Regions from separate parts of the Streptomyces sp. NPDC079141 genome, predicted to be linked through region 3. Evidence: riboswitches for the same ligand, from Rfam matches in the RefSeq annotation. Region 3 holds a riboswitch; each other region holds the start of a gene.
What was found. A riboswitch is a leader RNA that binds a small molecule or an ion and turns the genes downstream of it on or off. The one in region 3 is predicted to bind cobalamin.

Region 1 (3,261 bases), on a different contig from region 3:
GCCGACTTCTTCTCCTTCGGCACCAACGACCTCACCCAGACCACCTGGGGCCTGTCCCGCGACGACGCCGAGGCCTCCTTCTTCCCGCTCTACCTGGACAAGGGCGTCTTCCAGGTCTCGCCCTTCGAGACCATCGACCAGGAAGGCGTCGGCCGACTGGTGGAGCTCGGCGTCGAGGCCGGACGCGCCGTCAACCCGCAGCTGGAGACCGGCGTGTGCGGCGAACACGGCGGCGACCCCGAGTCGATCCACTTCTTCCACCGCGCGGGCCTGGACTACGTCTCCTGCTCACCGTTCCGCATCCCGGCGGCCCGCCTTGAGGCGGGCCGGGCGGCGGTCGCCGACACAACGGGGAACAGCGACAGCAGGTGAGGTGCGTCGGGGTATGCCCCGGGGGCGGAGGGTTCCCGGGGTCCGCCGGCAGGCGTCAGGTGTTGCCCACCTCGTCGGCCTCCCTGCCCTCCAGCAGCGCCACGACGGCCATGCCCGCGACGATCAGTCCGACACCGAGCGCGCCGCTCCCGGCGGCGATGTCCCTCCAGGGTGTGTCCATGGCCCGCGAGTACCCGGGGCGACCTTCGTGAACCCGGCCGTCGCGACCTGGCGAAACCCTGGCCGACACCGGGTTTGGCGCCCTGCGAGTCGGCTACCCGCAGGGTGTGACCTCGACTACATCGCAGCAGCAGCTCTTCCAGTACCTGGAGGACCGCTTCGCGTGCGCCCAGGCGTGCACCGAGTGTGCGCGTTCCTGTGCGCTGCGCGCGAGCCTGGTGGATCCGGACGGGACGGAGGAACAGGAACTCGTACGACGCAAGGGCATCATGTGCGCCGAGGTGTGCGACGCGACCTGCCGGGTGCTGTCCGAGCAGAGCCAGACGGACGAGAGCGGCATCCGCGTCCAGCTGGAGTGGTGCCGCACGGTCTGCCTGGAGTGCGCCCATGTCTTCGACGGACGGCCGGGCGCGGAGGACGGCGCGAAGGCGTGCCGCGAGTGCGCACAGGCGTGCACGGACTTTCTGGCCTCACTGAGGTGAGCCGGCGACTCGCCGCCTCACTGAGGTCGGTCGGCGACTCGCTCTTCGAGCGGCCGCCCCATCCGCACGTTCCAGCGCCCGGACCGCCCGCTGAGCTCCACCACCGTCAGCGGCGGCACGTCGGTGCGCCAGAACGCCGCCTCCGGCGCCCCGAGCGCCCGTACGACCGCGGCCCGGACGACCTCCGGCTCCACCACCGCGACGGTCCGCCCGCTCACCTCGGCGGTCGCCTCCAGCCATCCGCCGACCCGGTCGCACACCGCGCGCACCGACTCACCCCCGTGCGGCGCGGCCTGCGGATCCGCCAGCCAGCGGGCCAGCTCCGCCGGCTCGCGCGCGCCGACCTCCGCCAGCGTCGCGCCACGCCACCGTCCCGCGTCCAGCGGCGCCAACCGGGGCTCCGCAAGCGCCTGGACGCCCAGCGCGTCGGCGGTCTGGCGGCAGCGGACGGTGGGGGAGACCCAGGCCCGCTCCGCCGCCGGCAGAGCGCCCGCCGCGGCCCGGGCGAGCCGCAGCCCCGAGGCGTCGAGCGGACAGCCGTCGTCGAAGCGGGCCTCCCGCAGCGCCGCGGTGATCGCCGGTGAGACCAACATCACCCGACTTGTCATGCGCCCGTCCTCAACGTCAATACCCCATCCCTGTCCGGTACTTGACCCGCCCCATGCCCCCTGAGGGCGCACGACGCCGTACCGTGCGCCCTTGGCCGCGCTCCCGACACGCGGTACCTTCTCGTCGATATCGACGACGGTCCCTGCGGAAGCCGGTGAGAATCCGGCACGGTCGCGCCACTGTAAGCCGGGCACGCACCCACGGGTGCGGGCCGGGTAAGTCAGACCCGCCCCGTTGTCCTGTGCACCACCGAGACGGGACGCGAGTTCCCCCAGGAGGTACCTGCCATGGCGCAGTCCGCCGTCCAGCCGACCCTCGGCACCACCGGCTCCACCGCCGTCCCCGCCAAGCTGCCGATCGGCGCGATCGTCCCCTGGGCGGTCTTCCTCGGCATCCTGATGCTGGTCCTGCTCTACTTCGTCGGCGCCGAACAGGGCGCCACCTCCCTCATCTCCGGCGAGGGCGTGCACGAGTGGGTGCACGACTCCCGCCACCTCCTCGGCTTCCCCTGCCACTGACAGCGACGAGGAAGCGCAACCGCACATGAACTCCGCAACTGTCAGAAACCTCCTGGTCCGCGGCATGCTCGCGGGCCTCGTCGCGGGCCTGGCCGCCCTCGTCGTCGCCTACTTCCTGGGCGAACCGCGCGTCGACGAGGCGATCGCCTTCGAAGAGGCGCACGCCCACGAGCACGGCGGCGAGGAACTGGTCAGCCGCACTATGCAGTCCACCGCCGGTCTGTCCACCGGCGTCCTCGTCTACGGGGTCGCCTTCGGCGGCATCGCCGCACTGGCGTACTGCTTCGCCCTCGGCCGGATCGGCCGCTTCGGGCCGCGCGCGAGCGCGCTGCTCCTGGCGGCCGCCGGACTGGTCGCGGTCTACGTCGTCCCGTTCCTCAAGTACCCCGCCAACCCTCCGGCCGTCGGCGACCCCGACACGCTCAACCAGCGCACCACCCTGTTCTTCCTCATGGTCGTGCTCGGCGTGCTGTTGACGGTGGGGGCGGTCATCCTGGGGCAGCGCCTCGCCCCACGCCTCGGCAACTTCAACGCCACCGCCGCTGCGGGCGCGTTCTTCGTTCTCGTCGTCGGCCTGGCGTACGCCTTCCTGCCGTCGTACAACGAAGCCCCGCACGACTTCCCGGCCACCCTGCTGTGGCAGTACCGGCTCGCCGCCCTCGCCGTCCAGGTCACCTTGTGGACCGCCTTCGGGCTGGTCTTCGGGGCACTGGCGGAACGGCTGCTGGCCCCCCGGCGCGAGGCGGAGGTGACGGCGCCCGCGCGGGCAACTCCCGTACCGCACTGATCGCTTCACCTCGCAGGGCCCTCGGCGCGCATGCCGGGGGCCCTTCGCCATTCCCAATTTCTGGAACACGTTCTACGGTGTGCGCCGTCAGCACCGGCTTTGGGGACCCTGGAGGCGCCGTGCATCTCGACCACACGCCCGAGCAGCAGCGGCTGCGCACTGAACTGCGCGCCTACTTCGCCGAGCTGGTGCCCGACTCGGCCCACACACGCCACCACGACCCGGCCGCCCAGAAGCGCTTCTACCGCGAAACGATCCGCCGCCTGGGCACGGACGGCTGGCTGGGCGTCGGCTGGCCCAAGGAGTACGGCGG
Region 2 (3,261 bases), on a different contig from region 3:
GGATCGGCGTCAACTCCGAGGTGCCGACGCCGAGATGGGCCGCGACGACGGACCACACGTCGGCGACGCGGATGTCGGCCGGGCCGATGGTGATCGCGACGGCGAGGGAGCAGCACAGCAGGACGGTGCCCGCCGTGCCCAGCACAAGCCCGCGCAGGGTCACTTCACGAGCCCGAACTCACGCAGGGCCGCGGCCACTTGCTCGACGCCTTCTACCGTGCGGATGGTCGGGTTCATGGCCTGCCCGCTGAGCAGCACGTAACGCTTGTGCTTGACGGCGGTCATGTTCTTCGTGACGGGGTCGGACTCCAGGAACGCGATCTTCTTCGCCGCGGACTCGGCGGTCTGCGACTTGCGGGTCAGGTCGCCGATGACGAGGACGTCGGGGTCGCGGTCGGCCACGGTCTCCCAGTTGATCTGTGGCCACTCCTCGTGCGTGTCGTCGAAGACGTTCCGCGCGCCGAGGGCGCGGGTCATGACGCCGGGGGCGCCGCAGCATCCGGCCATGTAGGGCGACTCGGAGTTGGCGAACCAGTAGAGCAGGGTGACGTCCGAGGCGTCGATGCCCGAAGTGGCCTTCGCCATCCGCGTCTTGAGGCTCGCGACGAGCTTCTCGCCCCGCTCCTCCACGCCGAACACCTTGGCGAGGTCGCGGACTTCGCCGTACACGTCGTCGATGGTCAGCGGGGTGTCGCGGACGCCGTCGCCGCCCCCGGAGTTGTCCTTGCCCACGCAGTCGGACGGGGAGACGTAGGTCGGGACGCCGAGCTTCTCGAACTGCTCGCGGCCGGCGACGCCGCCCTTGCCCAGGGTGGAGACGAAGGAGGCGGTGACGAAGTCGGGTTCGGTCTCCAGGACCCGTTCGAAGGACGGGTTGTTCTCGGCGATCCTCGGCACCTTCGCGTTCGCCTTCGCCAGTCCCTTCAGCACGGGGTCGGTCCAGGTCGCGGTCCCGGCCATGCGGTCGGCGAGGCCGAGGGAGAGCAGGATCTCGGTGGTGCCCTGGTTGAGGGAGACGGCGCGCCGCGGCGGCTGTTCGACGCGGACGGAGTGCCCGCAGTTGTCGAGGGTGACGGCGGCCTTGGCATCGGTGGCGGCACTGTCGTCGCCGCAGCCGGTCAGGAGCAGGGTGGAGGCCGCGAGCAGGGCGGCGGGGCGGGTGAGACGTGCGAAGGGCACGGGGTTTGTCCTCAGTCGTCGAGGGCTCGAACGCGGAGCCCGGTCGTACGGTGCTCCCCCGCCGTGCGTCGACCGCGGGGGCCGCCAGCAGGTCTTCGGACTCGGGTTCACCCGGGTCGGAGCGCCTTCCCGGACGACGTACGCCGTCCAGTGGCCGAGGCCCCGCCCGTCACCCTCACCGCTGCGCGTCAGCTCCGGATTCGCACCGGATTCCCTGACCCACGTTCATGGGTTCGACTGGCTTCGGCAAGCTATCACGCGGCCGCCGGGAATCACCGGGCGCCGTCGGCCGTTGTGCGGTCGAGAGCCCTGTCATGAGGTCGAGGAGGCCCACCGGTGTACGGCGACGACGAGACGGTCCGCAAGATCCTCACGGAACTCGGCGACACCTGGGCCGTGGTGGGCCTGTCGACGAACCGGCGGCGCGCCGCCTACGGCGTGGCCGAGGTGCTCCAGCGCTACGGCAAGCGCGTGGTGCCCGTCCACCCCAAGGCGGAGACGGTGCACGGCGAGCAGGGCTACGCCTGCCTCGCGGACATCCCCTTCGACGTGGACGTCGTCGATGTCTTCGTCAACAGCGAGCTGGCCGGGCCGATCGCCGACGAGGCGGTGGCCAAGGGCGCCAAGGCTGTGTGGTTCCAGCTCGGCGTCCTCGACGACGCCGCGTACGAGCGCACCCGCGCCGCCGGCCTCGACATGGTCATGGACCGCTGCCCGGCCATCGAGATTCCCCGGCTGCGCTGAGCACCCCCGGTGGCCGGTCCGGACAGGAACGTCGCGTAGACATGGACGGTCCGCACCCGCGCCCCGAGGAAGAAGCCGATGCACGAGCCCGCCCCTTGCTGTATGCCGTCCGCCGGGAGCGGCCCGGCCAAGCCGCTGCGCATCGCACCGCCGGCGCCGGCCGTCGCCGGGTCCACGGACGGCATGGTCCTGCTTCCCGGTGGCGAGTTCCTGATGGGCGCCGAGGACGCCGAGGGGTTCCCGGCCGACGGTGAGGGCCCGGTGCGGGCCGTGCGCGTGGACGCCTTCCGTATCGACGCCTGTGCGGTGACCAACGACGCGTTCGCCGCGTTCGTCTCCGACACCGGGCACATCACCGACGCCGAGCGCCTGGACTGGTCGTACGTCTTCGCCGGGTTCCTGCCGGGCGCCCTGCGCCGGGACGCGCCGCGGCCCGAGCAGGCCCCTTGGTGGTGTGCGGTCACGGGGGCGGCCTGGAACCGGCCGGAGGGTCCCGGGAGTGACCTCGCGGGCCGCGGTGACCATCCGGTGGTCCATGTGTCCTGGTACGACGCCGCCGCCTATGCGGCCTGGGCGGGCAAGCGGCTGCCCACCGAGGCCGAGTGGGAGTACGCGGCCCGCGGCGGCCTGGAGCAGCGGCGCTACCCCTGGGGCGACGAACTGAACCCCGACGGCGCCTACCGCTGCAACATCTGGCGGGGCACCTTCCCCACCAAGAACACCGCCGACGACGGCTACCGCGGCACCGCGCCCGTGGACGCCTTCGAGCCCAACGGCTTCGGCCTGTACAACACTTCGGGCAATGTGTGGGAGTGGTGCGCGGACTGGTGGAGCACGGAGCGCCGCGGGGCGGTGAACCCGGCCGGACCGGCCGAGGGCACCGCCAAGGTGATCCGCGGCGGCTCCCACATGTGCCACGCCTCCTACTGCAACCGTTACCGCGTCGCCGCCCGCAGCTCCAACACCCCGGACAGTTCCAGCGGCCACGCGGGCTTCCGGTGCGCACGCGACGCGTGACTCCGGCGACTCCCCGTACCGCGCCGGGCCCCCACATAATGCTCGGGTGACCACGACCCCCCACCCCAACTCCCGTGCCGCACAACGCTTTCCGGTCGTCATCGTCGGCGCCGGACCCGCCGGGCTGACCCTCGGCAACATCCTGCGGGCCGCCTCCGTCGACTGTCTGGTCCTGGAGACCGAGAGCCGTGCGTTCATCGAGCAGCGGCCCAGGGCCGGTGTCCTGGAGGAGTGGGCGGTACGCGGGCTCGAACAGCGCGGCCTCGCGGACAACCTGCTGGCGCGGGGGCAGGTGCACAACGAGTGCGAGTTCCGGTTCGC
Region 3 (3,261 bases):
ACCTGGGACTCCCGCACCGCTCCCCGCAGGGAGACGCGCAGCCCGTCCTCCTCGTCGATGCCGAGCCCGTGCCGGAAGGGCAGGACGCCGTAGGTGTGCCGCCCGGTGAGGCCGTGGAGCATGTCGAGCCCGGGTTCGAGCAGCGACACATCGCCCCGGAATTTGTTGACGAGGAACCCGGCGACGAGCGCCTGGTCCTCGGGCGAGAGGAGGGCGACGGTCCCGAAGAAGGAGGCGAAGACGCCACCGCGGTCGATGTCGCCCACGACGAGTACGGGGAGCTGCGCGTTGCGCGCGATCCCCATGTTCACGATGTCGGTCCGCCGCAGATTGATCTCGGCCGGACTCCCGGCCCCTTCGCAGATCACCGCGTCATACGTGCCCCGCAACTCGGCGAGGCAGTCGAGCACGGTCCCGAGGAGCTTCTGCTGCCGCCCGCCGTGGTACCCGCGAGCGCTGAGCTCACCGACCGGCTTCCCGAGCAGCACGACCTGGCTGCTCTGCTCGCCGCCCGGCTTGAGCAGCACGGGATTCATCAGCGCGGTCGGCTCGACCCGGCAGGCCTGGGCCTGCATGGCCTGCGCCCGCCCGATCTCGGCGCCTTCGCGCGTGACGAACGAATTGAGGGACATGTTCTGCGCCTTGAACGGCGCGACCTTGACCCCTTGCCGCACCAGCCACCGGCAGATTCCGGCGGTGACGACACTCTTGCCGGCATCGGAGGTGGTGCCGGCGACGAGAAGCCCGCCGCCGGTCATGACCGCCGTCCCTTGACGATCCGGCGTGCGGCGACACTGACGCCGAGCGCCAGCCAGCTCACCCGCCGGGACAGCCGAACGGCCCGCTCGATGTCCCCGACTTCCACTGCACGTCCCTCCCCGTTCAGCACCGGCCGGTGCTCGATGCGCCCGCCGTACGACAACGTCCCGCCGAGCCGGACCCCGAGCGCCCCCGCGAACGAGGCCTCCACTGGCCCGGCGTTGGGGCTCGGGTGCTTCGCGGCGTCGGCACGCCAGGCGCGTACGCCACCACGGGGATCGCCCCCGGCGACCACCGCGAGCACGGCGGTGAGCCGCGCTCCGGGCCACCCGGCGACGTCGTCGAGCCGGGCGGACGCCCAGCCGTAGCGCCGATGACGCTCGGACTTGTGCCCCACCATGGCGTCGAGGGTGTTGACGGCCCGGAACCCCACAAGCCCCGGCACCCCGCCGGCGGCTCCCCACACGAGCGCCCCCACGACGGCGTCGGAGGTGTTCTCGGCGACGGACTCCACGACCGCGCGCGCGATTCCGTCCGCGTCCAGCGCCTGCGGATCCCGCCCGCACAGATGCGGCAGCCGTGCCCGCGCGGCCTCGACGTCCCCCGCTTCGAGGGCACGGCCGATGACCCGGGCCTCCCGGGCGAGCGAAGTCCCCCCGACGACCGCCCAGGTGGCGGCGCCGGTCAGTGCGACGGAGGCGGCAGGGGAGCGGCGTACGGCACGAGCGGCAACGGCGCCCAGCGCGACGGCTCCTCCGGCGCACACGGCGGTGTGCAGCGCGCCCCAGCCCCGGTGGTCCCGCCACAGCACGCGTTCCACGGCGCCGGCGGCCCGCCCGAACACGGCGACCGGATGCCCGCGGCGCGGATCGCCGAGGAGCAGGTCACCGAGGAGGCCGGCGGCGGCGCCGTACGCGAAGACGCGATCGGCCCGCATCGGCTCAGCCGGCCGTGGGGTCGGGCAGAGCTCGGTTGGGGCAGGCTCTCAATCGGCAGCCGCGCATGGCGATATGTCCTCACTCAGGGTGTCCGCGCCCTGGCTCGACGAGATCGGCGGTGAGAGTTCCTGGCTCCCAGGGCTGTCTACCCCGGTGACAGTGGCGGGACCGCGCCGGATTCACACCGGCTTCCTCTCCTGCCGCCGTAGCTGGCTCCGGCAGTCCACCACGGGCCCGGAAGGGCCGTCAACTTGCCGTTGACCTGCGAAGGGGGAGTGTGCTGAGTTCCACACCGCTAGCACGGCAGGCCGCCCAAAGAGGGCTGCTTGCCCTGAATTCCCCTCTGCCGGGCGGCAATCCCCGATCCCGCTTGTGAACACGCACGGTGACCCCTGCAATAGCCCCTATGCCCCATACGGGGTGCAACGGACGCGGGAGGGGACGCACAGTGGCGTACGTGGGCGAGATGCTGCTGGACGACGGGCAGATCGTGCTCCTGGAGGTGGCCGGCGACGGCCCGGCCGGAGTGCAGCGCGTCTCGCGCGGGGGCGTGGTGGCCGGTGCCGCCGAGACCCTCCAACAGGCACTCGGCCGGGTGCGCCCCGCCCTCGGCGCGGTCCTGGACGACGCCAGAAGCCTGGCGAGACCGCCCGCGGAGGTGACCGTCGAGTTCGGCATCACGCTCAGCGCCGAGGCGGGCGTCGTGGTGGCGAAGGGGTCGACGGAGGCCAACTTCAAGGTGAGCATGCGCTGGGCGCCCCAGGACGACACGGTCATTCCGGGACAGCGTGCCGATGACGGCCGCTCCTGACGACGAACTCCCGGGGGCCATCGCGCGCTTCTGGAGCGCCGACGGCCAGGTCGCCGGCTGCGGGTTCCTCGTCGCCGAACGAACGCTGTGCACCTGCGCGCATGTCGTGGCGAGCGCGCTGGGCACGCCCGACACCGACGAGACGCCCCCCGTCGCCGCGGTGACCGTGGACTTCCCGCTCCTGAGTCCGCCCTCGGACCGGCTGCGGGCGACGGTCACGCACTGGCGCCCGGTGGCGCCCGACGGCGGCGGCGACATGGCGCTGCTGACGCTGGAGGAGTCGGTGCCCGGCACCGCCCCGGTGCGCTTCGCGGGCGGTGCGGCGGTCTGGGACCACGCCTTCCGTGTCGTCGGCTTCCCGCAGCGCACCGACGACCACGGCGTCTGGGTCGACGGTCGGCTCCGCGCCGCGGTCGGCAAGGGTTGGGCCTCGATGGAGGCGCGCCCGGTACCCGGCGGCCCGCCCGTCGGCCGCGGCTTCAGCGGCGGGCCGGTCTGGGACAGCGACCAGGGCGGAGTGGTCGGCATGACGGTCGCCGCGGAGGTCGGCACCGGCGCGACCACCGCGTACCTCATCCCCGCCGCCCTGCTCCTGGGCCTGGACCCCGCTCTGCGGCCGTCGCCGTTCCGTGGCCTGGAGCCCTTCCGGGAGCAGGACGCGGGCGTGTTCTTCGCGCGGGCGGCGGACACCGAGCGGATCGTCCGCGCCGTGCGCACCCAGCCCTTCGTACCGGTGGCGGGGGCGTCCGGGGT

Region 1: it holds a riboswitch for cobalamin, as region 3 does, so the genes downstream of both, AB0Q90_RS13660 (CbtB-domain containing protein) here and AB0Q90_RS09300 (cobalamin biosynthesis protein) in region 3, are expected to answer to the same signal.
Region 2: it holds a riboswitch for cobalamin, as region 3 does, so the genes downstream of both, AB0Q90_RS10140 (ABC transporter substrate-binding protein) here and AB0Q90_RS09300 (cobalamin biosynthesis protein) in region 3, are expected to answer to the same signal.

Annotation. Positions count from the first base shown of each region.
Region 1 covers NZ_JBFBLP010000003.1:858,219-861,479, forward strand. The annotation lists gene ppdK (pyruvate, phosphate dikinase) at 1-372, shown strand, start outside; gene AB0Q90_RS13645 (hypothetical protein) at 428-553, opposite strand; gene AB0Q90_RS13650 (ferredoxin) at 660-1,034, shown strand; gene AB0Q90_RS13655 (histidine phosphatase family protein) at 1,052-1,642, opposite strand; cobalamin riboswitch at 1,737-1,892, shown strand; gene AB0Q90_RS13660 (CbtB-domain containing protein) at 1,931-2,161, shown strand; gene AB0Q90_RS13665 (CbtA family protein) at 2,187-2,948, shown strand; gene AB0Q90_RS13670 (acyl-CoA dehydrogenase family protein) at 3,068-3,261, shown strand, end outside.
Region 2 covers NZ_JBFBLP010000003.1:97,650-100,910, reverse strand. The annotation lists gene AB0Q90_RS10145 (iron chelate uptake ABC transporter family permease subunit) at 1-163, opposite strand, end outside; gene AB0Q90_RS10140 (ABC transporter substrate-binding protein) at 160-1,179, opposite strand; cobalamin riboswitch at 1,248-1,436, opposite strand; gene AB0Q90_RS10135 (CoA-binding protein) at 1,516-1,923, shown strand; gene AB0Q90_RS10130 (formylglycine-generating enzyme family protein) at 2,107-2,940, shown strand; gene AB0Q90_RS10125 (4-hydroxybenzoate 3-monooxygenase) at 2,987-3,261, shown strand, end outside.
Region 3 covers NZ_JBFBLP010000002.1:922,357-925,617, forward strand. The annotation lists gene AB0Q90_RS09295 (cobyric acid synthase) at 1-758, opposite strand, end outside; gene AB0Q90_RS09300 (cobalamin biosynthesis protein) at 755-1,696, opposite strand; cobalamin riboswitch at 1,800-1,940, opposite strand; gene AB0Q90_RS09305 (CU044_2847 family protein) at 2,164-2,508, shown strand; gene AB0Q90_RS09310 (serine protease) at 2,492-3,261, shown strand, end outside.